Regions from separate parts of the Micromonospora marincola genome, predicted to be linked through region 1. Evidence: riboswitches for the same ligand, from Rfam matches in the RefSeq annotation. Region 1 holds a riboswitch; each other region holds the start of a gene.

Region 1 (6,775 bases):
CCGGCTACGTGCTGCGCCGCGACATGTCCAACGTCGACGACGTACTCACCGCGCTGCTTGACACCGACCCGAAGGCGGCCGACCGATGGGCCGCCCGGACCCGCTACCTGGGCGACTTCCCCACCGACGGCTACGCCGAGGCGTTCCTCGGCGCCGCCCGCCGCGAGTTGGAGCCGGACTTCGCCGTTCCGGCGCCGCGCACGCCGTAGGGCCGGTTCCCCAAGGGCGGTCGAGCCGAGGCGGCCGGCCAGCCCTGCGAAACCGGCCCTAGAGGTACGGGTCGAGCAGCGCGAGCACCGCCGCGGGATCCTCGACGTGCGCGTTGTGGCCCAGCCCCGGCAGCGTGGCCACCGGAACACCCAGTTCCTTGAGCTGCGCGTCGGTCACCATCGGGTCCAACTCGCCACAGGCCAGCAGCACCGGCACGTCGACGGCGGCGAGCAGGGCCGGCAGCCGGGGCGCCCCCACCGCGAACGCGGCCGGATCCATGGCCAACCGCCAGCGGCCGTCGCCCCGGCGTAGTCCCGCGTCGACCACCGGATGGTCCGGCGCGAACAGCCCGGCGAGTCCGGACACCCGCAGGTAACGACGGGCCGCCTCGTCACGGGTGGCGAACCAGGTCACCGGCCGGGCGGCCAACTCCTCCGCCTTCGCCAGCTCGGCCGGCGACCAGGCCACCTTGATGCCGAGCCCGACCACCGCGTCCACCGGCAGGCCCCACTGCCGCGCGGCAAGCGCCAGCGCCACCACGCCACCGAGCGAGTGCCCGAGCAGCACCAGCCGGTCGTCCGGGCCGAGCCGGACCGCGCCGAGCCCGTCCACGACGCGCTGAGCCAGGGCCGCGAAGGAGTACCCGGTCGCGGTAGCACCCTCGCCGGCGTCTCCCGGCACGGCGTCGGCCTCTGACGCAATGGCAGCCTCTGACGCGGTGGCAGCCTCTGGCGCGGCGTCGGCACCAGGCGCAGTGACAGCCCCTGGCGCGGCGGCGGCTCCGTCTGCGGCGGCCCTCGGGGGCAGTGGCGGCGACCAGCCGTGGCCAGCCAGGTCGGGGGCGAGCCAGCGTCCTGGCCAGCGGCGTTCCAGCAGCGGCGCCCACGGCAACCACACCTCGCCGGTGGCCCCCATGCCGTGTAGGAGCACCAGGTGACGGGTCCCCCTCGCATCGCCCATACGGCGCAGTCTGCCACCGGACGGACACGCTGCGCGAGAGCGGACACCTCTCCGACGCCCCTGACACACCCATACCGTTCCAGTCGTCGCCCGTGCCTAGCACGAGTGGAACGTCATGGGTGTCTTCGGCGCGTTGATGCACCCATACCGTTCCAGTCACGGCCCGGGCGGAGCACGAGTGGAACGCCACGGGTGTCTCCGACGACCTGACACACCCATACCGTTCCAGCCATGGCCGGCCGAAGCACGAGTGGAACGTCATGGGTGTCTGGGGCGCGTTGATGCACCCATGGTGTTCCAGTCGTGAGCTTCAGGGGAGCGCGGGTGGAATGTGAGGGGTGTCTGACCGGCGTGCGGAATCCCGGTCGCCGTGTGCCGCCGTGTGTTCCGGGTGGGTGGGGTGTCCGGTTCGATGGTGGTGGGCGGCACTCTGACGGTGGAATCGGCCCGGGGGTGGGGGCGTTGTAACCGGGTGAACGACCGAGGAAGGCCAGCGCCGTTCACTGCGCGGCCGAGCACGTGCCCCCGGGAATGGCGGTGGGCAGCCGGTCGTTACACAGTCTCCCGGCCCCGTGGTGTGGCCCTGCCCCGCGGAGCAGCCGGCATCCCCCGCAAATCCTGAGTGCCTGACGGTGCTTGCGCGCGTGCCGAACATCCCCCGTGCGGTGCGCGTCGTCGACCCCCGAATGGAGCCCCCACCATGAACACGATCCTGCGTAAGAGCGTTCTGGGTGTTGCTGGTCTCGCGTTTACCGGTGGTGTGTTCGCCGGTCCGATCGCCGCCCACGCCGACACCCCCACCCACACCACCAAGCCGGTCGCGGCCGTGCAGGCCGAGGGCAAGCAGTCCACCATCACCCTCAACGACGAGCAGACCGCCAACGCCAAGGCGATCATCGCGGCGACGAAGAAGGCCGGCCTGCCCGAACGGGCCGCGGTCATCTCCATCGCCACCAGCCTCCAGGAGTCGAAACTGGAGAACCTGGGCCACCTCGGCGACACCAACGACCACGACTCGCTGGGCCTGTTCCAGCAGCGCCCCTCCTCCGGCTGGGGCAGCCCGGAACAGATCACCGACCCCGAGTACTCGACCCTGGCGTTCCTGAAGGGTTTGAAGCAGGTCGACGGCTGGCAGGACATGCCGCTGACCAAGGCCGCCCAGACCGTCCAGGTGTCGGCCTACCCGGACGCCTACGCCCAGTGGGAGAACCAGGCCACCGACCTCGTCACCACGCACTGGACCAAGTAACAGACACGCAGAAGGCCGGCACCCCGCAACAACGGGATGCCGGCCTTCACGCGTGTACCCGCAATGGTCAGGCGGAGTAACCGCGCGTGGCCATCCAGTTCGCCAGGTCTACCGTGGCGACCCAGTACGACGGCAGCGACGGGTCGGCCGAGTCGGCGATCCGTACCGTCCGGCCGTCGTTTTTGTAGCCGATCACGGCGACGTAGTGGCCGCCCGGGAACGAGTGCCAGCCGCCGTTGGTGTCGGTGGCGTCGCCGACGATGTTCGAGACTACGGCCCGGCCGTTGCTGACCGCGTTGACGACGTCGGCCTGGAGCCGGTCGACCTGACCCGGGGTGGCCGCGCCGGGGATCATGCGGGTCCGGTACGGGGTGCCCTTGACCTGCTGGTTGAGCACCCGGGTGGTGTCCTCGGCCGAGTTGGTGCCCATCTCGGTGGTGCCGAGGGCGGCGGCCAGCGTGTCCTGGCTGCGCTCGATGCCGGTGGCGCTGAGCGCGTTCCGCACGGCGGCCGGACCGCAGTAGTAGTAGGTGGTCTGCGCCTGGTAGTCGTAGTCGAGCACCTTGCTCGACGGTGGCTTCGGCTTGGCCTTCGGCGTGGTGTCCGGGTCGGCGGCCTTGGCCGCGACCTTCGCCGCGACCTTCGCCGCGACCTTCGCCGCGGGCGAGGCCGTGGGAGAGGCACTGGGCGACGCGCTCGGCGAGGCGCTGGGTGAGGCGCTCGGCGACGGGACGGCGCCCCGCGCCTCGCTCCGGCTGGCGGTGTCGCCGAGGCGGGAGCCGAGTTCCGCCACGGCGGTGGTGTTGTTCCGCTGAGCCGGGGCCTCGGCGGTGGTGGTCAGGGCGGCGCCGGCACCGCCGGCCAGCACGAGGGCCGCCGCCGAACCGGCGATGATCTGGTACGGGCGCTCGGTCGCGAGCCGCCGCAGCTGACGCTTCAGGTGGTGCTTCACGGATTCCTCCACGGGGGTGGGCGGCACACGCCGGCCCGGCACGCGGAGGTGGTCAAGCGCGCTGGCGGGCTGGGCGTCCGCGGGTGGTGGCCCGATATGACGGGCGGATCGGGGGGTCGGCTACGCGTCGCCTCAGGCGCGCGCCGGCCCCCGTAGGCCGTGGAGGCGGGGGGACGATCGGGGGGTGGTTGGCACGAGGAGGTAACTCCTTCCGTGGCCGCCGACCGGGTTAGCTGACGGATTCGGGCGGGAAGTACGCCCTACCGCGGGCCGTGGGCTCCGCGGATTCACCCCGGTGTTGCTGTGGGTCCCCGGTTCGTGTGTGCACGATTAGGCGGGTCGGCGCGGCGACGCCATCGGCGATCGACAACCGCACCGGACGCGCCGACACTACCGATGGGTACGGCGCATGCCAAGCGCTCCTACCTGCGGAAACGTGCCCGGCGACTACGGATTCGGCACAGTCGGTCACCGACGTGACTCAATGGGACACGGGTCCTCGACGGCGCCGGCTGGCGGAAACAGGACGTCCGGCGGGTGGAGAACCGGACGCCCGGAGCGGCAGGGGACACCGGCCTCGACGGCGAACCGGGCCGGTGACCCGGCTCACCGCGTTCGGTAACGATTCGGCCGAGGCCGCCGCTCAGCCGACGCGGGCCGGCCGCCAGAGGGCGTTGCGCACAGGAGCCGGCACCGGTACGCGAGTCGCGGCCGGGGCCCGGAACGCCGGCGCGGGCCACAGCGCCGTCGCGGCGGCGTACGCCTCGGCGGCGAGCGTCCGGGCGGACTCGGCGGCCAGTTCGGCGTCCCGCCACGCCAGCCGCTCCCGCTCGTCGACCGCCTCCCAGACGGCTCGGCGTCCGTCCCGAACCGTCCGGGCCAGCACGATCTCCTGCGCCGCCGGGTGACGGCAGGGGTCCCACCCGTTCCGGCCGGCCAGCACGTCGGCGAGCTGGCGGGCGGTCAGGTCGCCCCGCCAGTGCGCCGTCATCGCGGCGTGACGCAGCCAGCGCTCGCGCGCCGCGTACTCGGCCGGGGTGCGGGGTGTGTGCGGTTCGGGCAGTGCGGCGGCGCCGGTCAGGCGGCGGGCGGCCGAGTCCGCCTCGTCGTACGCCGCCCAGGCGCGCTCCGCCTCGCCCTGGGCGGCCAGCCACCGCTCGCGGCGACGCCGGGCGGTCTGGGCGGCTCCGGCGGCGGCCACCGCCACCTCGTCGGCGTACCGGGTCAGGTCGGCCCGGTGCAGCGCCTCGACGTCGGCCGGGTCGGGTTCGGCCTCGGTCACGCCGTCGCGTTCGGGGCGGGCGACAAGCACGGTGAGCAGGACGAGGGCGAGCACGGTGAGGGCCGACCAGATGGCGGCGGCCTCGGGGACCGCGGTGAGGAAGTTGAGGAGAACGGTCTGCGACATGGGCGGGCACCTCACGGGAGACGGTGACGGGTAGTTCCGCACGGCCGGTCGGGGGCGGGGCGCTACCGGGATCCGGGCGCCGCCGGGCCGCCGAGGGGGCGGGTGCGGGTGAGGTTCGGATGGGCGACGGGACGGACCCGTGGCGGGTCAGCGGCCGGGCGGGGCCCGCGGGCCGGCCGGCGCCGTCGGTTGACCGGCCGGGACCGGGTGCCGGCCGGTTGGGCGTACGACGGCGCCCTCCGGCTCGGGCTCCGGGACGCCGGTGGAGGCGGTCCGCCGCTCGGTGGCGGCGTCGTGCTCCGCCCGCGAGCCGGCATCGGCGCGGAACGTCGATCCGGCATCGGCGCGGAACGTCGACCCGGCGACCGGGCCGACCAAGCCGACCGGCGCCGGCGACGAGGCGGCAGCCGGCAACGAGGCGGCGCCGAACGAGAAGGCGACGACCACGGCCAGGCTGGCGAGCATGCGTGCGGCCCAGCGCGCCACCCACCACACGGGACAGGTGAGCGCGATCGGAAGCACGGGTACAAACTACCCGCGATCCCACCGCGACGCACCGTCACCCGGCGTGTCGCAACGCCACCGACCAGGGTGGACGGGTCAGTCCGGCCGGCGCGACTCGGCGTACTCGATCGGGCGGTCGGCGTCGTCGGCGGCCGGCCGGGGTGCGGGCACGGCCGGCGCGGTGGCGGCGCGGGCCCGGCGCGGCGGGCCGAGGAGGCGCATCATCGGCACCTCCACCCAGCGGTGCAGGGCGGCGGCGAGCGCCAGGGTGAGCAGCAGGAAGCCGAGCACCGCGAGCGGGCCCCGCCAGCCGGGCAGCCCGGTGCCCCAGTCGCCGGTGAGCCGCAGGACGGTCACCATGACCAGCACGTGGACGAGGTAGAACGCGAACGAGACCTCGCCGAGCCAGATCATCGGGCGGGACCGCCACGGGGTCCGCCGGCCCCGCACGTCGGCGTCCGCCGCGGCGGTGATGACAAGCAGGTACGCCACGGCGAGCAGCGCCGCCCAGAACTCGGCCCGGATCCACAGCGCGGCGACCACCCAGGTGGCCACGAAGAGCGCGCTCGCCACGGTCAGATTGGGGCCGCGCCAGCGGTGGCGGCGCATCAGCTCGGCGGCGGCGGCTCCCATCCAGAACTCGAAGGAGCGGGTGACCGGGAAGATCTGGGTGAACCACCACCGCTGCTCCTCGGGCACCAGGTGCTGGCCCGGCCAGAGCGCCAGGATGAGCAGCGGCGCGGCGACGAGCACGGCCGCCAGCACACCGGTACGCGCCCGGCGCAGCCACGGCACCACAAGCGGCAGGCACAGGTAGAAGGCCAGTTCGCAGGAGAGCGACCAGCTCACGTTGTTGACGCTGTAGAAGTAGCCGTTGAGCGGGATCCACGCCTGGACCAGGAAGAGGTTGCCGATCGCGGCCCACGGCAGGACCGGGTCGGCGAACCAGGCCGCCACGGCCAGCGCCGCCACGAACGTCACCACGTGGTTCGGATAGATCTTGGCGAACCGGCGCCGCAGGAACGTCCGGCCGCGCTCGCCGTCGCGATACGACCAGACAAGCACGAATCCACTGAGGATGAAGAAGAACTCGACGCCGGAGAGTCCGAGGCTGAAGGCGCGGTCCACCACCGCCTTCAGGTCCGGCTCGGCGATGATCCGCATGGTGCCGGCGTGGAAGCCGAACACCAGCAGGGCGGCGATCCACCGGAGCCCGGTCAGCGACGGCAGCCGCGGAGCGCGGGTGGTGGTCGGCGCACTTGTCATCCCGGGCACCCTACCCGGGGCGGCCGGCCGGCCTCGCGCGGCGGCGTCCCGGCCGGAACCCGGCGAACGCCGGATAGGCTTTCCGTTCCCGCACGTGCGGGGCCGGTCCTGGCCTCGCCGGGCCCGTACGGAAGGTGAGCGACCGGATGCACCAGCGGATCCTGCTCCGCGCCCGCAAGGGCCCGTTCGACGTCCTGACACCGGAGGAGACCTTCGCCGGCAACTG
Region 2 (6,775 bases), on a different contig from region 1:
GCCCAGCCGATGGCGGCGCCGGTCAGGGCCGCCGCGATCAGCAGCGTCCACGGCAGCGCGGGCCGGCGTCCGGCGAGCGCCTCGAACGCGAGGCCGGCCCGGCGGCGCGCCTCGTCGGCGGCGGAGCCGACCAGGTCGGTGGCGTCGTCGGCCAGGCCGGAGGAGTTGCGGCGGGCGGCGTGGGCGGCGTCCCGCACGCTGTCACCGGCGGAGCCGACGGCGGTGAGCAGGTGCTGCCACGCCTGGTCCGCGACCCGCTCGGGCTTGCTGCGGCGGTCCATCAGGCTGGATCCGAACATCGTTCTACCTCCTCGGGTGCCGAAGCCCGACGGCCACTTCGGACTCCGGGTTCATCCGGCGCGTCACGGTTCACTCCCCCGCGCAGTGCCCCGGGGAGCCTCCCGCCAAACCCCACGGTGCTGGATCTTGGTACGGAATCGCCCCTGGAGGGGTGATTCCGTACCAAGATTCTCCGGGCTCCGGGCTCCGGGCTCCGGGGGGCGGAACGGGACGAAGCGGGTGAACGCGCCGAGGGGGCGCGTGTTCGCCGCGACGTGCGTGCGCCCGCTACCCTGGGTCAGCGGATCGGCCGACTCGGACCTGTCGTTCGGCCGATCGCGGTCCGCGTCGAAGGGGAAATTGGAACCCGGAAGTCCGGATTGGGTTCGCCCAGGTGTGCCCAGTCCGCAAATTGCTCATCCCCGGGGGTGGCGACCGGGGCCGTTGGAGGAATACTCTCGGTCGCGGCCCGCGTACTGATGAGGCGCCCGAAGGGGCGAGTGGAGGTGCTCGCGTGAGCCTGTCGATCGTGAAGTCGATGCGTCCGGGTGGTGTTGTCCAGATCGCGCCCCGTGGGGAGATCGACGTCGACACCGCGTACGAGGTGCGGGAGGCGATCGCGGAGGTGCTCGCCAAGGGGCGCCCCGCACGGATCGAGCTCAACATGCGGCTCGTCACGTTCATCGACTCCGTCGGCATCAGCGCCATGGTCTCCGGCTTCCAGACGTGCGAGGTCAGCGGCGTCAAGCTCGTGGTCACCGAGCCGAGCCGGTTCGTGCACCGGCAGCTCTGGGTGACCGGCCTGCTCGGCCTCTTCGGCGCGCCCGAGCCGTGGTTCGCCGACCAGGCGCCCGAGGTGCTCCCCGGCGCCTGAGCGCCACCCGGCCCACCCGCCGTCGGCGTGCCGCTCGACCCCGGCCCAGCCGCCCGCGCCGCGCCGACTCGACCTCGGCCCTCGCCGGTCGGGGACTTTCGACCCGTTGCCAGCCCGGCCCCGGTACGGGACGATCGTCCGGACCCATGACGGCGAGGGGGACGGGTTGCAGAGCAGCGACACCTTCAGCTACACCGTGCAGGCCCGGTGCGGCCGGGCGGACGCGGTGGCCCTGCTCGGCGACCTGAACCGGCAGGGTGAGCTGCATCCCTTGATCGTGCGGGTCCGGCAGTTGCCGCCCCGGCCGGGCGCGCTTGCCAGCTACGCGATCACCGACCGGCTGGAACTCGGTCCGCTGCACTTCCCGGTGACCTACCAGGCGGACGTGCTGATCGCCAACGAGGACGAGGTGGTCACCGTGGCCCGGCAGCAGCCGGCGACGACGGTGCGCAACCACACCCGGCTGCGCGACGAGCCCGACGGCGTGGTGCGGATCGACGTGGAGATCACCCTGACCGCTCCGGCGCCGCTGTTCGGCTACGCGTTCCGGCAGGCCCGGGCCGCCCACCTGGGTCTCGCCGCCCGTCTCGGCGCGACCCTGGAGGGCCGGCCGGCCTGACGCGGCGACTCAGCCGCCCCCACGGCTTGTACGTGGACAGCACGGTGGCGACCAGGAGCAGCGTGGTGGAGACGGCCGGCGGCACCACCAGGTCCACCCGCAGGTGGGTGTCGGCGGCACCGGCGAGCGCGCCGAGGTGCCGGAGCCGGGGAGTGAGCAGGAGCAGCACCAGGCCGAGCATCACGGTGGTGAGCGCGAACTTCACGAGCACCCAGCGCCAGCGCAGCAGGCCCCACGGGGTGAGCAGCGCACTTGCGGTCCCGACCAACCAGACCGCCACGCTCAGCGGCGCGAACAGCCAGGTGGCGAGCAGCGCCGCCGCCGGGTAGACGACCTCCGGGTCGGCGCCGCGCAGCCCGGCCACGCCGAGCGCGAGCAGCCCCAGGTCGGTGCCGAGCCAGCCCAGCGAGGTGACCAGGTGCGCGGTGAGCAGCGCCTTGCGGCCGGCGGGGGAGAGTCGTCGTCCCATGCCACCGATCGTCGACCGCCGCGTGGCCCACGTCGTGGGCCACGCGGCGACACCCGGTGTACGTCGGGGAGCGTAGTGCTCAGTAGACCGACAGGTGCACGTGGTTGGTGTGGTCGCTGGACGGGTCGCCGTTGCCCCCGCTGTAGGACTTCCAGCCGCTGCTGGGCAGCCAGATCTCCCGGAACCAGATCACGTAGAGCACGGCGAGCCGGTCGGCGTTGCGGATGAAGTACGCGGACAGGTTGTTGCCGTACGTCTTGTCGCCGCCGCTGGCCACGCCGCCGAAGCCGTTCTTCTGGGCCGCGAAGTCGCAGGCCCGTCCCTTCGGGTGCTCACCGGAGCCGCTTGGCCGGTGGCAGGAGACGTACCTGGTGAAGCCGGCCGCCTTGGCCTGTTGCAGCGCGTGCAGCGTGCGTGGGGTGATGCAGCCGCTGGCCGGCGTCGGGTCGTTGACGCTGCACGACTCCGCCGGCCACGAGCCGTCGGAGTTGCGCTTGGCCGGCGTCGCGTTCGCCGTGGACGAGCCCCGGGCGCTGCCGCCGCCGCTGCTGCTGCCGGCGCTTGTCGACGGCCGGCGGTTGGCCACCTCGATCGCCCGCTCGGCCTGCTCCTTGCGCTTGGCCATCACGGCGACCTGCTTGCGTTGCTCGCCGATCTCGACGGTGAGCGCGGTGCGGGTGCGGATCGCCTCGTCCCGGGTGGCGATCAGCTCGCGTAGCGTCCGGTCCTCGTGCGCCGCGACCGTCTCCAGGGCGGCGGCCCGGTCCATGAAACCTTCCGGGCTGTTGCTGGCGAGCAGCGCCGCGGCGGTGCCCATCCGGCCGGTGCGGTACGCCACCCCGGCGATCTCGCCGACCTTGGCGTCGCGCTCGGTCAGTTCCGCGCCGATCGTGGTGAGCCGGTCGTTGAGCTGCTTCTGGCGGGTCACCGAGCGGTTCAACGCGGCTTTCGCGTCCAGCCAGCCCTTGCTCGCGGCGTCGAGTTGGGCGCGCAGTGTCGGTGTGCCGCCCTCGTCGTCGTCGCCGGGTGCGGCGGCGAGCCGGCCGGTCGGTGCCGCCGCCGAGGCGGGGGAGACCGGCACGGTCACGACGCCGAGGGCCAGCGTCGCGACGAGCAGGGCCGCCAATCGGGCGGCCGTCCGTCGTACAGGTGCCACTGTGGGCATTCACGTGTCCTTCCGTCAACCGCCGACCGGGTTAGCTGACGGGTTCGGGACGGAAGATCCCTACCGCTGACGCGGATGCACCCCACGTACGTGGTTCCCCGGCTCGCCCTACGGGCGATTAGGCGATGGCCGCTCCGCCGGGCGTCGGAGTGACGCCTGCGGGGTGACCGCGATCGAGCCTACCGGCGCTGCCCGGTGCCGGCTCCACCAGTCGAAGCCGAATACCGGGCAAAACCGGCAATTGCCAACAATAGCCACTCAGATTTAAGTCTGTCCTAATTACCACTCGGTCGGGCCGCAGCCGCCGGCGGACGCTCCGGGTTCGATCTGCAACGTGGCGTGATCGATCGAGAAGTCCTCGTGCAGGGCGGCGCGGGCGGCGGCGAGCACGGCGGCGACCTCGGCGCGCGGGTCGGTGGTCAGGTGCGCCGAGGCGACGTCCATCCCCGAGGTGAGCGTCCACACGTGCAGGTCGTGCACCTCCGCCACGCCGGGCACGGCGGCCAGCCGGTCATGCACCGCGGTCACCTGGAGGTGCTCCGGGGCGGCCTGCACCAGGATGCGCACCGCGGCCCGGCCGAGCCGCCAGGTGCGCGGCAGGATGACCAGGCCGATCGCCACGGCGACCACCGGGTCGGCCCACCACCAGTCGGTGAGCGCGATGACGAGCGCGGCGCCGATCACGCCGAGCGAGCCGAGCAGGTCGCCGAGCACCTCCAGGTACGCCCCGCGCAGGTTGATGCTCTCCTGCGCGCCGGGTCGCAGGAGCGCGAAGGCGGCGATGTTCGCGAGCAGCCCGAGCACGGCGACCACGAGCATCGGCCCGGCGAGCACCTCGGGCGGCTCGCCGAACCGGCGTACCGCCTCGACCAGGACGTAGACCGCGACGGCGCCGAGCAGCACCGCGTTCGCGAGCGCGGCGAGCACCTCGAGCCGGTAGAGCCCGAACGTGCGCTGCGGGTCGGTCCGGGCGCGCCGGGTGGCGGTGATCGCGGCGAGCGCCATGCCGATGCCGAGCACGTCGGTGAACATGTGCCCGGCGTCGGAGAGCAGCGCGAGCGAGCCGGTCGCGAAGGCGGCCACCGCCTCGACGAGCATCAGCACGGTGAGCAGCGCGAACGCCGCCCAGAGGCGGCCCCGGTGGCGGTGCGCCGCGTTTGTCACCGCGCCGCTGTGGTCATGACCTGCGCCCACGCGCACACCTCCGCCCCGTGCCTCGGCCGGAACCAATCTATGCTCACATCGCTATGTGTGCAAGTGAGGGTGGCTCACCCCACCGGGTCGAGCGTGGTCAGGCGCTGGGTGGCCCGGGAGAGGGCGACGTAGAGCGTGCGTACCCCCGAGCCGGGATCGGCCCGGATCTCGCCCGGCGCGACGAGCACCACCCCGTCGTACTCCATGCCCTTGGCCTGGAGGCTTGTCACCACCTGGAGCCGGCCGGCGCCGAGCTGGCCCAGCCAGCCGGCCACCTCGTCCCGGCGCGGCACCGGCGTGATCACGCCGACCGTGCCCTCGACCTCGGCCAGCAGCGCCCCGGCCGCCTCGACCGTGGCCGCGGGCAGCTCGGCGGCGGCCACCCGGCGCTGCACCGGCGGCACGCCTGTCGAGCGCACCGCGTCGGGAAGCGTCAGGTCCGGGTACAGCCGGCGGATCTCCGCCGCCGCCACCGCGAAGATCTCCGCCGAGTTGCGGTAGTTCGTGGTCAGCTCGTAGCGGTGCCGACGGCGCCGCCCCAACGCCTGGTCCCGGGCCCGGTCCAGTTCCTGCGGGTCACCGGTCCAGGCGGTCTGCGCCGGGTCGCCGACCACGGTCCAGGACGCCAACCGGCCGCGCCGCCCGACCATCCGCCACTGCATCGGCGAGACGTCCTGCGACTCGTCCACCACCACGTGGGCGTAGTCGCGGTAGTCCGTCGGGCGCTCCCGCGCCGCCGCGCGGGCGGCACGCTGCCGATCGGCGTACGTGCTCAGCTCGCGCACGCCGCCGGCGAGCTGATACGGGTCCCGCTTCGGCCGGGCCCGCTGCACCGGCTTGCCCAGCAGCGCGTCCAGCTCGTCGAGCAGGGCGATGTCGGCGACCGTCGGCCCCTCGTCGGCGAGCGTCAGGTAGGCGTCGGTGAGCAGCCGGATCTCGGCCGAGGAGAGGATCCCGCCGGCGTACCGGCGCAGCCGCTCGGGCCGGGCCAGCCAGCCCAGCACGTGGCGCGGGTGCAGCCGGGGCCACCAGGCCCGCAGGAAGTCGCGGAACTCCGGCCGCTCGATGATCTCGTCCTCGAACGCGGGCTGCTCCGGCAGCCGGCCCACCCGCAGCGTGCGGGCCTGCGCGTAGAGCGCCGCGAGGACCGCGTCGAACGCCGCCCGGCGCACCTCGTTGCGGCGCGCGCCCCGGGACAGCGTCCGGTCCCGCACCGCGTCGAGCGCCTGCCGCTCCAACCGCAGTAGCTCGCCGCGGTAGAGCAGGCGCAGCTCGGCCGGGGAGTCCGGCACCGCGTCCCGCGCCGCCCGCTCCAGCACCCGGCGCATCCGCAGCGACCCCTTCACCGACGCCACCTCCGGCGGGTCGGTCCGCGTCGCCGACAGGCCCGGGAACAGCGAACCGAGCGAGCGCAGCGTGGCGGTCTCCTCGCCGAGCGAGGGCAGCACCGAGGCGATGTACTCGACGAACACGCCCGACGGGCCGACCACCAGGATGCCGCCGCCGGCATAGCGGGACCGGTCGGAATAGAGCAGGTAGGCGGCCCGGTGCAGCGCCACCGCCGTCTTGCCGGTCCCCGGACCGCCGGAGACGATCGTGACACCGTTGCCGGGGGAACGGATCGCCTCGTCCTGCTCCCGCTGGATGGTGGCGACGATGTCCCGCATGCCCCGGCCGGTGGCCCGGGACAGCGTGGCCAGCAGCGCGCCGTCGCCGACCACCGCCATGTCCGCCGGGGCGGCCTCCGGATCAAGCAGGTCGTCCTCGATCCGGGTCACCTTCTCGGCGGCCGACTGGATCGTGCGCCGGCGCACCACGCCGCGCGGCTCGGCGGGGGTGGCCTGGTAGAACGCGGCGGCGGCGGGGGCCCGCCAGTCCACCACGAGCGTCTCGGCGTCGTCGGCGCGTACGCCGAGCCGGCCCACGTGCAGCACCTGCCCGGTGCGCAGGTCCAGCCGGCCGAAGACCAACCCCTCGTGCTCGGCGTCAAGCACGTGCCGGCGCTGGGCGGCGTGGAAGACCATCGCGTCCCGCTCGACGAGCGCGCCGAAGGTGCCGACCCGGGCCAGCCGGTAGCCCTCCCGCTCGGCGTCGGCCGCGGACCGGCGCAGTTCGGCCAGCCGGGCGTACACCCGGTCGAGGTGCCGCTGCTCGGCGGCGATCTCCCGGTCCAGC
Region 3 (6,775 bases), on a different contig from region 1:
GTGAGGAAGGTCCAGTTCCGGCGGCTCCCGTCCTCGCCTGGTGTGGTCGCCATGGTGGTCATCGTATGGCTTCCCGGCCGGCGCTCCGACCGTGGTGCGTGCCGGAACGGAGACGTATGAAACGCGTATCACGAAATCTTGACGTGCCTTCGGGCCGCGTGTGACTGTGGGTCGCGGGGCCGACACCGCGGCCGGCCTGGTCGTTCCGCGCGAGCACGAGGTGAGCAGCATGAGCCTGACCACTCCTGACGAGGCGATCGCCGAGCTGCGGGCCGGTAACCACCGGTTCGTCACAGGCGTGCCGCAGCACCCGAACCAGGACGCCGGTCGCCGGGCCGCGGTCGCCGACGGCCAGCATCCGTTCGCGGTGATCGTCGGCTGCTCCGACTCCCGGCTCGCCGCCGAGATCATCTTCGACCGCGGTCTCGGCGACCTCTTCGTGGTGCGCACCGCCGGGCACACCGCCGGCCCCGAGGTGCTCGGCAGCGTGGAGTACGCGGTCACCGTGCTCGGCACCCCGCTCGTGGTGGTGCTCGGTCACGACTCGTGCGGCGCGGTCCAGGCGGCCCGGGAGGCGGTCCGCACCGGCTCCGCCCCGGCCGGGCACCTGGGCGCGGTGGTGGACGCCGTCTCACCCAGCCTGCTCCGGGCCGCCCGGCAGGAGGTCGAGGACCTCGACGGCATCATCGACGTCCACATCGCGCAGACCGTGGAGACCCTGCTGGCCCGATCGACGGTCCTCGCCGGGCGGGTGGCCGGCGGGGCGTGCGCGGTGGTCGGCATGTCCTACCGGCTCAGCGGCGGCGAGGTGCGGACGGTGGCACAGTCCCCGGCCCCGCTGCCCGCGCAGCCGGACCGGGCGCTCACCGGCTGATCGGACCCGGACGTGACGAAGGGGCCGCCCGCGGGCGGCCCCTTCTCGCGCGCGCGGCGTCAGAGCATCGACATGTGCACGTGGTCGGTGTGGTTGGACGGCCCGCTGTAGGAGCTCCAGCCGGTCGCCGGGAACCAGATCTGCCGGTTCCAGATCACGTAGTAGATGCCCAGCCGGTCCGCGTTGCGGATGAGGAACGCGGCCACCTCGTTGCCGTACCTGCGGGTGTCGTTGTTGTGCCAGGGCGCGAAGCCGCTCTTCTGCAGCGACCAGTCGCAGGCCTTGCCCTTGGGGTGCTCCCACGGCCCGCCGGGGCGGTAGCAGCCCACGAAACGGTTGAAGCCGGCCCGCTTGACCTCCTTGTAGGCGTGCAGCGTGCGCGGCGTGACGCAGCCGGAGGTGGTCGGGTCGTTCTGGCTGCACGACTCCGACTTCCACCCGCCGTCGGCGGTGCGGCCGGGGCCGACCTTGGCGACCGGCGAGGTGGCCGAGACCAGGCCACCGGTGAAGCCCAGCCCGCCGACGAGCTTCAGCGCCTTCTGCGCCTCGGTCCGCTCCCGGGCCATCGCGTTCGTCTGCTTCTCCTGCTCGCGCACCTCGGCGTCGATGGCCAGCTTGGCCTGCTCGGCGCGGTTCTTGGCGGAGTTGATGGCGGTGAGCCGCTGCGCGTTGAAGAGGTTGAGTTCGTCCAGGGCGCTGGCCCGCCTGACGAACGAGTCGGGCGAGTCGCTCTCCAGCAGCATCGCCATCGCGCCCATCCGACCGGTCCGATAGGACTGCGCCGCGATCTGGTTGACCTGCGGGCTGAGCGCCTCCAGCTCGGCCTCCGCCGCGCTCACCTCGGCGGCCAGCCGCTTCTGGCGGTTCTGCGAGGTCGCCAGCTTCGTCTTGGCCTGGAGGTAGGCCCGGTTGGCGGAGTCGATCGCCTCGGTGATGAGCGGCGGGTCGTCGTCCTCCGCGTGCCCCGAGGGGTTGGGGGCGGCGGCGTGCGGGGCGGCTGTCGCCGGGGTCGGCCCGGCCAGCACGGCGAATGAGGCGAGCACGGCCACCACGGGTGTGAGCCAGCGGCGCAGGGGTGCCGTCACAGTGTTCCCTTCCGTCGGCCGCCGACCGGGTTAGCTGACGGGTTCGGGACGGAAGTGGCCCCTACCGCTCGCGCGGATTCACCCCATGTACCTGGTTCCCCGGCTCGCCCGGAGGCGATTGGGCGGCGGCACCGCAGGCACCGGTGAGTGCCTTCGGCGGTGACCGGCAGCGAGGTTACCCGACATCCCGACCGGGGATCTACGTCCGGAAGCCGACCAATAGCGAGAATTCGACATTGCCCAGCGTGACCAGCATCGCGTTTGATTCCGGCCGTCACGCTGCGGAGTTTCACCATGCGGCCTGCGTACTCCTCGGGTCGCCGGGCCACCTGTCGGCGGGCGCCCCGCCGAGCGCCTCAAGCGTCTCGTCCCGCTCCCGCGGCGACCGCGAGGCGGGCGGCGCCGGGCCGTCGTCCGGCCCGCGCCGCCCGGCGGTGGTGACGACCGCGGCGAGCGCGGTGGTCAGTGGTACGGCGGCGATCAGGCCGATGGTGGCCACCGCGCTGCGGACGATCTCCTGGGCCAGGAACTCGCTTGTGAGGATTTCGCTCACCGGGCGGGAGTCGGCGACCAGCAGGAGCAGCAGCGGCAGTGAGGCGCCCGCGTACGCCAGCACGATGGTGTTGACCGTGGACGCGATGTGCGCCCGGCCGACCCGGGTGGCCGCCCGGTAGAGCGCCCGCCGGGACAGCCCCGGGTTGGCGTGGGCCAACTCGGTGACGGTGGCCGCCTGGGTGACCGTGACGTCGTCGAGCACGCCGAGTGAGCCGATGATGATGCCGGCCAGCAGCAGTCCGTGCAGGTCGACGTCGCCCTGGAACATCGACAGCGTGGTGGCGTCCTCGCTGCCGAAGCCGGTCAGGTGGGTGGCGGCCGTGGCGAGCGTGCCGAGCACTCCGGTGACCACCAGGCTGCCGAGCGTGCCGAGCACGGCCACCGACGTCTGCGCGCTGAACCCGTGGGTCAGGTAGAGCACCACGAACATGATCAGGGCGGCGCCGACGATCGCCACCGGCAGCGGGGACCGGCCGGCGCCGATCCCGGGCAGCACGAAGCCGAGCAGGATGGCGAAGCTGGCCACCAGGCCGCCCAGCGCGGCCAGCCCGCGCCACCTGCCGAACGCCACGATCGCGGCGGCGAAGAGCGCCACCAGCCAGATCAGCGGCGTGCCGCGCTGGTGCTCGGCGATGTGGTAGCTCTTCGCCGCCGGATCGGCCGGGTCGGTCAGTTCGACCAGGATCACCTCGTCGCCGACCTCGACCCGGGGCGCGCCCGGCCCGTCGGGGACCGGCGTCTCGACCTGCCGGCCGGCGTCCGGGCCCTGCTCCGCGGCGACGGTCACGGTGCCACACCGCCCGGCGGCGCCCGCCGGCTCCTCCGGGGTCGGTGGGCAGGGCTCGGTCACCACCCGGGTCACCGTGCCATGGTGGCGCGGCAGGTTCGCGCCCGCCGTCGGTTCCGGCCCGTGCCGGGGCCACAGCGCCAGCGCCGCGATCACGGTGAGCACGAACAGCGGCGCCACGGTCGCGACGAGAAGGCGGCGTACGCGCGGCGGCGCCGGGGCGGTACGGCTGTGGCCGGCACCCACGGGCTGGTCAGCCGCGCTTCATGAGGCGGCCCACGGCGGCCATCATCTCGGTCGCCATCTCGTCGGCCCGGCCCTCGGCGGCGCCCTCGTGCATGCAGTGCCGGGCGTGGCCGTCGAGCAGGCCCAGGGCGACCTTGTCCAGCGCGGCCTGGACGGCCGAGATCTGGGTCAGCACGTCGATGCAGTAACGGTCGTCCTCGACCATCTTCTCGACGCCCCGGACCTGGCCCTCGACGCGACGGAGCCGGGCGAGGAGCTGGTCCTTGCTGGCGGTGTAGCCCCGGGTCGGGGTGGGCGGCGTGGTCATGCGCCGAGGATAGCGTACCCCTCGGGGGTATGCTAACGTTCGACTTGTACCCCTGGGGGGTATCGGATCGGAGGGCGAGATGGAGACCACCTACCAGGTGAACGGCATGACCTGCGGCCACTGCGTCAACGCGGTGAGCACCGAGCTGACCGCGCTGCCGGGCGTCACCGACGTCCAGGTCGACCTGGCCACCGGCCGGGTCACCGTCACCAGTCGGAGCCCGCTTGACGCGGACGCCGTACGCGCCGCCGTGGACGAGGCCGGCTACGACCTCGCCGGGGCGTGACGGGTCCACGGACCCGCGCAACCGAGGAGGCACCGATGAACACGGCGACGAAGCTGAGCGGCTTCGCGCTCGGCCTGGCGGCGGTGTTCGGCGGGGCGTACGGCATCGGTCACCTGACCGGTCCCGTCACCCCGGCCGCCGAGACCAGGCACGACCCCACCGACACCGACGGACACGGCGGGGACACCCACGGGGGCGGCGACGCCGCGCACCTGCCCGGCGGGCTGCTCGTCTCCGAACGCGGCTACACGCTCCAGCCGACCACCGGCCCCACCGGCCAGTTCGCGTTCCGGATCACCGGTCCGGACGGGAAGCCGGTCACCCGCTACGAGGTGGCCCACGACAAGCGCATGCACCTGATCGTCGCCCGCCGCGACCTGTCCGGCTTCCGGCACGTGCACCCGGAGCTGACCGACGACGGCACCTGGCGGGTCGCCTCGCCGCTCGCCGGTCCCGGCGTGTGGCGGGCGTACGCCGACTTCACCCCCGCCGGCGGGGAGCCGCTGACCCTCGGCGTCGACGTCACCGTCCCCGGCCCGCTGGCCGCCCGGCCGCTGCCGCCGCCGGCCACAAGCACCACTGTCGACGGCTACACGGTGACGCTCACCGGCACGCCCGAGCCGGGCCACACCAGCCGGCTCACGCTCTCGGTCAGCCACGACGGCCGGCCGGTCACCGACCTCCAGCCCTACCTCGGGGCGTACGGGCACCTGGTGGCGCTGCGCCAGGGCGACCTGGCCTACCTGCACGTGCATCCGGAGGGCGCGCCAGGCGACGGGCGGACGCCGGCCGGGCCGGCGGTCACGTTCGCGGCCGAGGTGCCCTCGACCGGGGCGTACCGTCTCTATCTGGACTTCCGGCACGGCGACGCGGTGCACACCGCCGAATTCACAGTCGTGGCCGGCGACCCCACCGGGGAGGTGCCGCGATGACCACCACGGGAAAGGCGCTACCCACCGCGCCGCACCTGATCGAACTCGCGATCGGCGGCATGACCTGCGCGTCCTGCGCCGCCCGGATCGAGAAGAAGCTCAACCGGATGGACGGCGTCGAGGCGACGGTGAACTACGCCACCGAGAAGGCCACCGTCAGGTACGCCGACGAGGTCGCCCCGGCCGACCTGATCGCCACCGTGGAGAAGACCGGCTACACGGCAGTGGTGCCGCCGCCCGCGCAGGCCCGGGAGACCGTGACCGGTGAGCCGGCGGACGAGCTGCGCGGCCCGCGTACCCGGTTGTGGGTCTCCGCGGCGCTGACCCTGCCGGTGATCGTGCTGGCCATGGTCCCGGCCTGGCAGTTCGACTACTGGCAGTGGGCCTCGCTCACGCTCGCCGCGCCGGTGGTGGTCTGGGGTGGGCTGCCGTTCCACCGGGCCGCGCTCGTCAACCTGCGACACGGCGCGGCGACCATGGACACCCTGGTCTCGCTCGGCACGCTCGCCGCGTTCGGCTGGTCGCTGTGGGCGCTCTTCCTCGGCGACGCCGGCATGCCCGGGATGACCCACCCGTTCCGGTTCGACATCACCCGGGGCGACGGCGCCGGCAACATCTATCTGGAGGCCGCCGCCGGGGTGACCGTCTTCATCCTGGCCGGCCGATACTTCGAGGCCCGCGCCAAGCGCACCGCCGGCTCCGCCCTGCGGGCCCTGCTCGAACTGGGCGCCAAGGACGTGGCGGTGCGGCGCGGCGGGCAGGAGGTCCGGCTCCCGGTCGACCAGCTCGTGGTCGGCGACCGGTTCGTGGTGCGCCCCGGAGAGAAGATCGCCACCGACGGCGTGGTCGAGGAGGGCACCTCGGCGGTCGACGCCAGCATGCTCACCGGCGAGTCGGTGCCGGTCGAGGTGGGTCCCGGCGACACGGTGGTCGGCGCCACGATCAACGCGGGCGGCCGGCTTGTCGTCCGGGCCATCCGGATCGGCGGGGACACCCAGCTCGCCCAGATGGCGCGGCTGGTGGAACAGGCCCAGACCGGCAAGGCCGCGGTGCAGCGGCTCGCCGACCGGATCTCCGGCGTCTTCGTGCCGATCGTGATCGCCCTGGCCGCCGGCACGCTCGGCTGGTGGCTCGGCACCGGTGCCGGGCCGACCGCCGCGTTCACCGCCGCCGTGGCCGTCCTCATCATCGCCTGCCCGTGCGCGCTCGGCCTGGCCACCCCGACCGCGCTGCTTGTCGGCACCGGGCGCGGCGCGCAGCTCGGCGTGCTGATCAAGGGACCGGAGGTGCTGGAGTCCACCCGACGGGTCGACACCGTGGTGCTGGACAAGACCGGCACGGTCACCACCGGCCGGATGGCGCTGGCCGAGGTGCTGCCCGCGACCGGCGAGGACGCCGACGAGCTGCTCCGGCTGGCCGGCGCGCTGGAGGCGGCCTCTGAGCACCCGATCGCCCGGGCGGTAGCCGAGGCGGCGGCGCGGGCCGGGGCGCCGGTGGCGGTCGACTTCGCCACCGTCGAAGGGCTCGGGGTGACCGGCACGGTCGACGGGCGGAGCGTGGTGGTCGGGCGGCCCCGGCTGCTGCGGGAGCGCGGTCTCGACGTACCCGAGGAGGTGTCGCGGGCCGCGACCGGCGCGGAGGCCGCCGGCCGCACGGCGGTCCTGGCCGGCTGGGACGGGCGGGCCCGCGGGGTGCTCGCGGTG

What was found. Region 1 has a riboswitch for cyclic di-AMP ahead of SM450_RS18155 (C39 family peptidase). Riboswitches for the same ligand answer to the same signal wherever they lie in the genome.
Region 2: another riboswitch for cyclic di-AMP. It lies ahead of SM450_RS21380 (coiled-coil domain-containing protein); the one in region 1 lies ahead of SM450_RS18155 (C39 family peptidase).
Region 3: another riboswitch for cyclic di-AMP. It lies ahead of SM450_RS04970 (coiled-coil domain-containing protein); the one in region 1 lies ahead of SM450_RS18155 (C39 family peptidase).

Annotation. Positions count from the first base shown of each region.
Region 1 is NZ_JAXCFT010000007.1:170,638-177,412, forward strand. Features, by position in the region: gene SM450_RS18140 (CDP-glycerol glycerophosphotransferase family protein) at 1-209, shown strand, start outside; gene SM450_RS18145 (alpha/beta fold hydrolase) at 268-1,170, opposite strand; gene SM450_RS18150 (hypothetical protein) at 1,871-2,419, shown strand; gene SM450_RS18155 (C39 family peptidase) at 2,487-3,383, opposite strand; cyclic di-AMP (ydaO/yuaA leader) riboswitch at 3,575-3,718, opposite strand; gene SM450_RS18160 (hypothetical protein) at 4,015-4,779, opposite strand; gene SM450_RS18165 (hypothetical protein) at 4,927-5,301, opposite strand; gene SM450_RS18170 (acyltransferase family protein) at 5,380-6,549, opposite strand; gene SM450_RS18175 (polysaccharide pyruvyl transferase family protein) at 6,696-6,775, shown strand, end outside.
Region 2 is NZ_JAXCFT010000010.1:164,345-171,119, forward strand. Features, by position in the region: gene SM450_RS21360 (hypothetical protein) at 1-299, opposite strand, end outside; gene SM450_RS21365 (STAS domain-containing protein) at 794-1,153, shown strand; gene SM450_RS21370 (SRPBCC family protein) at 1,260-1,772, shown strand; gene SM450_RS21375 (hypothetical protein) at 1,660-2,241, opposite strand; gene SM450_RS21380 (coiled-coil domain-containing protein) at 2,321-3,406, opposite strand; cyclic di-AMP (ydaO/yuaA leader) riboswitch at 3,412-3,541, opposite strand; gene SM450_RS21385 (cation diffusion facilitator family transporter) at 3,686-4,600, opposite strand; gene SM450_RS21390 (HelD family protein) at 4,675-6,775, opposite strand, start outside.
Region 3 is NZ_JAXCFT010000002.1:122,028-128,802, reverse strand. Features, by position in the region: gene SM450_RS04980 (helix-turn-helix transcriptional regulator) at 1-62, opposite strand, end outside; gene SM450_RS04975 (carbonic anhydrase) at 230-874, shown strand; gene SM450_RS04970 (coiled-coil domain-containing protein) at 934-1,959, opposite strand; cyclic di-AMP (ydaO/yuaA leader) riboswitch at 1,964-2,094, opposite strand; gene SM450_RS04965 (YibE/F family protein) at 2,249-3,547, opposite strand; gene SM450_RS04960 (metal-sensitive transcriptional regulator) at 3,555-3,854, opposite strand; gene SM450_RS04955 (heavy-metal-associated domain-containing protein) at 3,934-4,140, shown strand; gene SM450_RS04950 (hypothetical protein) at 4,176-5,072, shown strand; gene SM450_RS04945 (heavy metal translocating P-type ATPase) at 5,069-6,775, shown strand, end outside.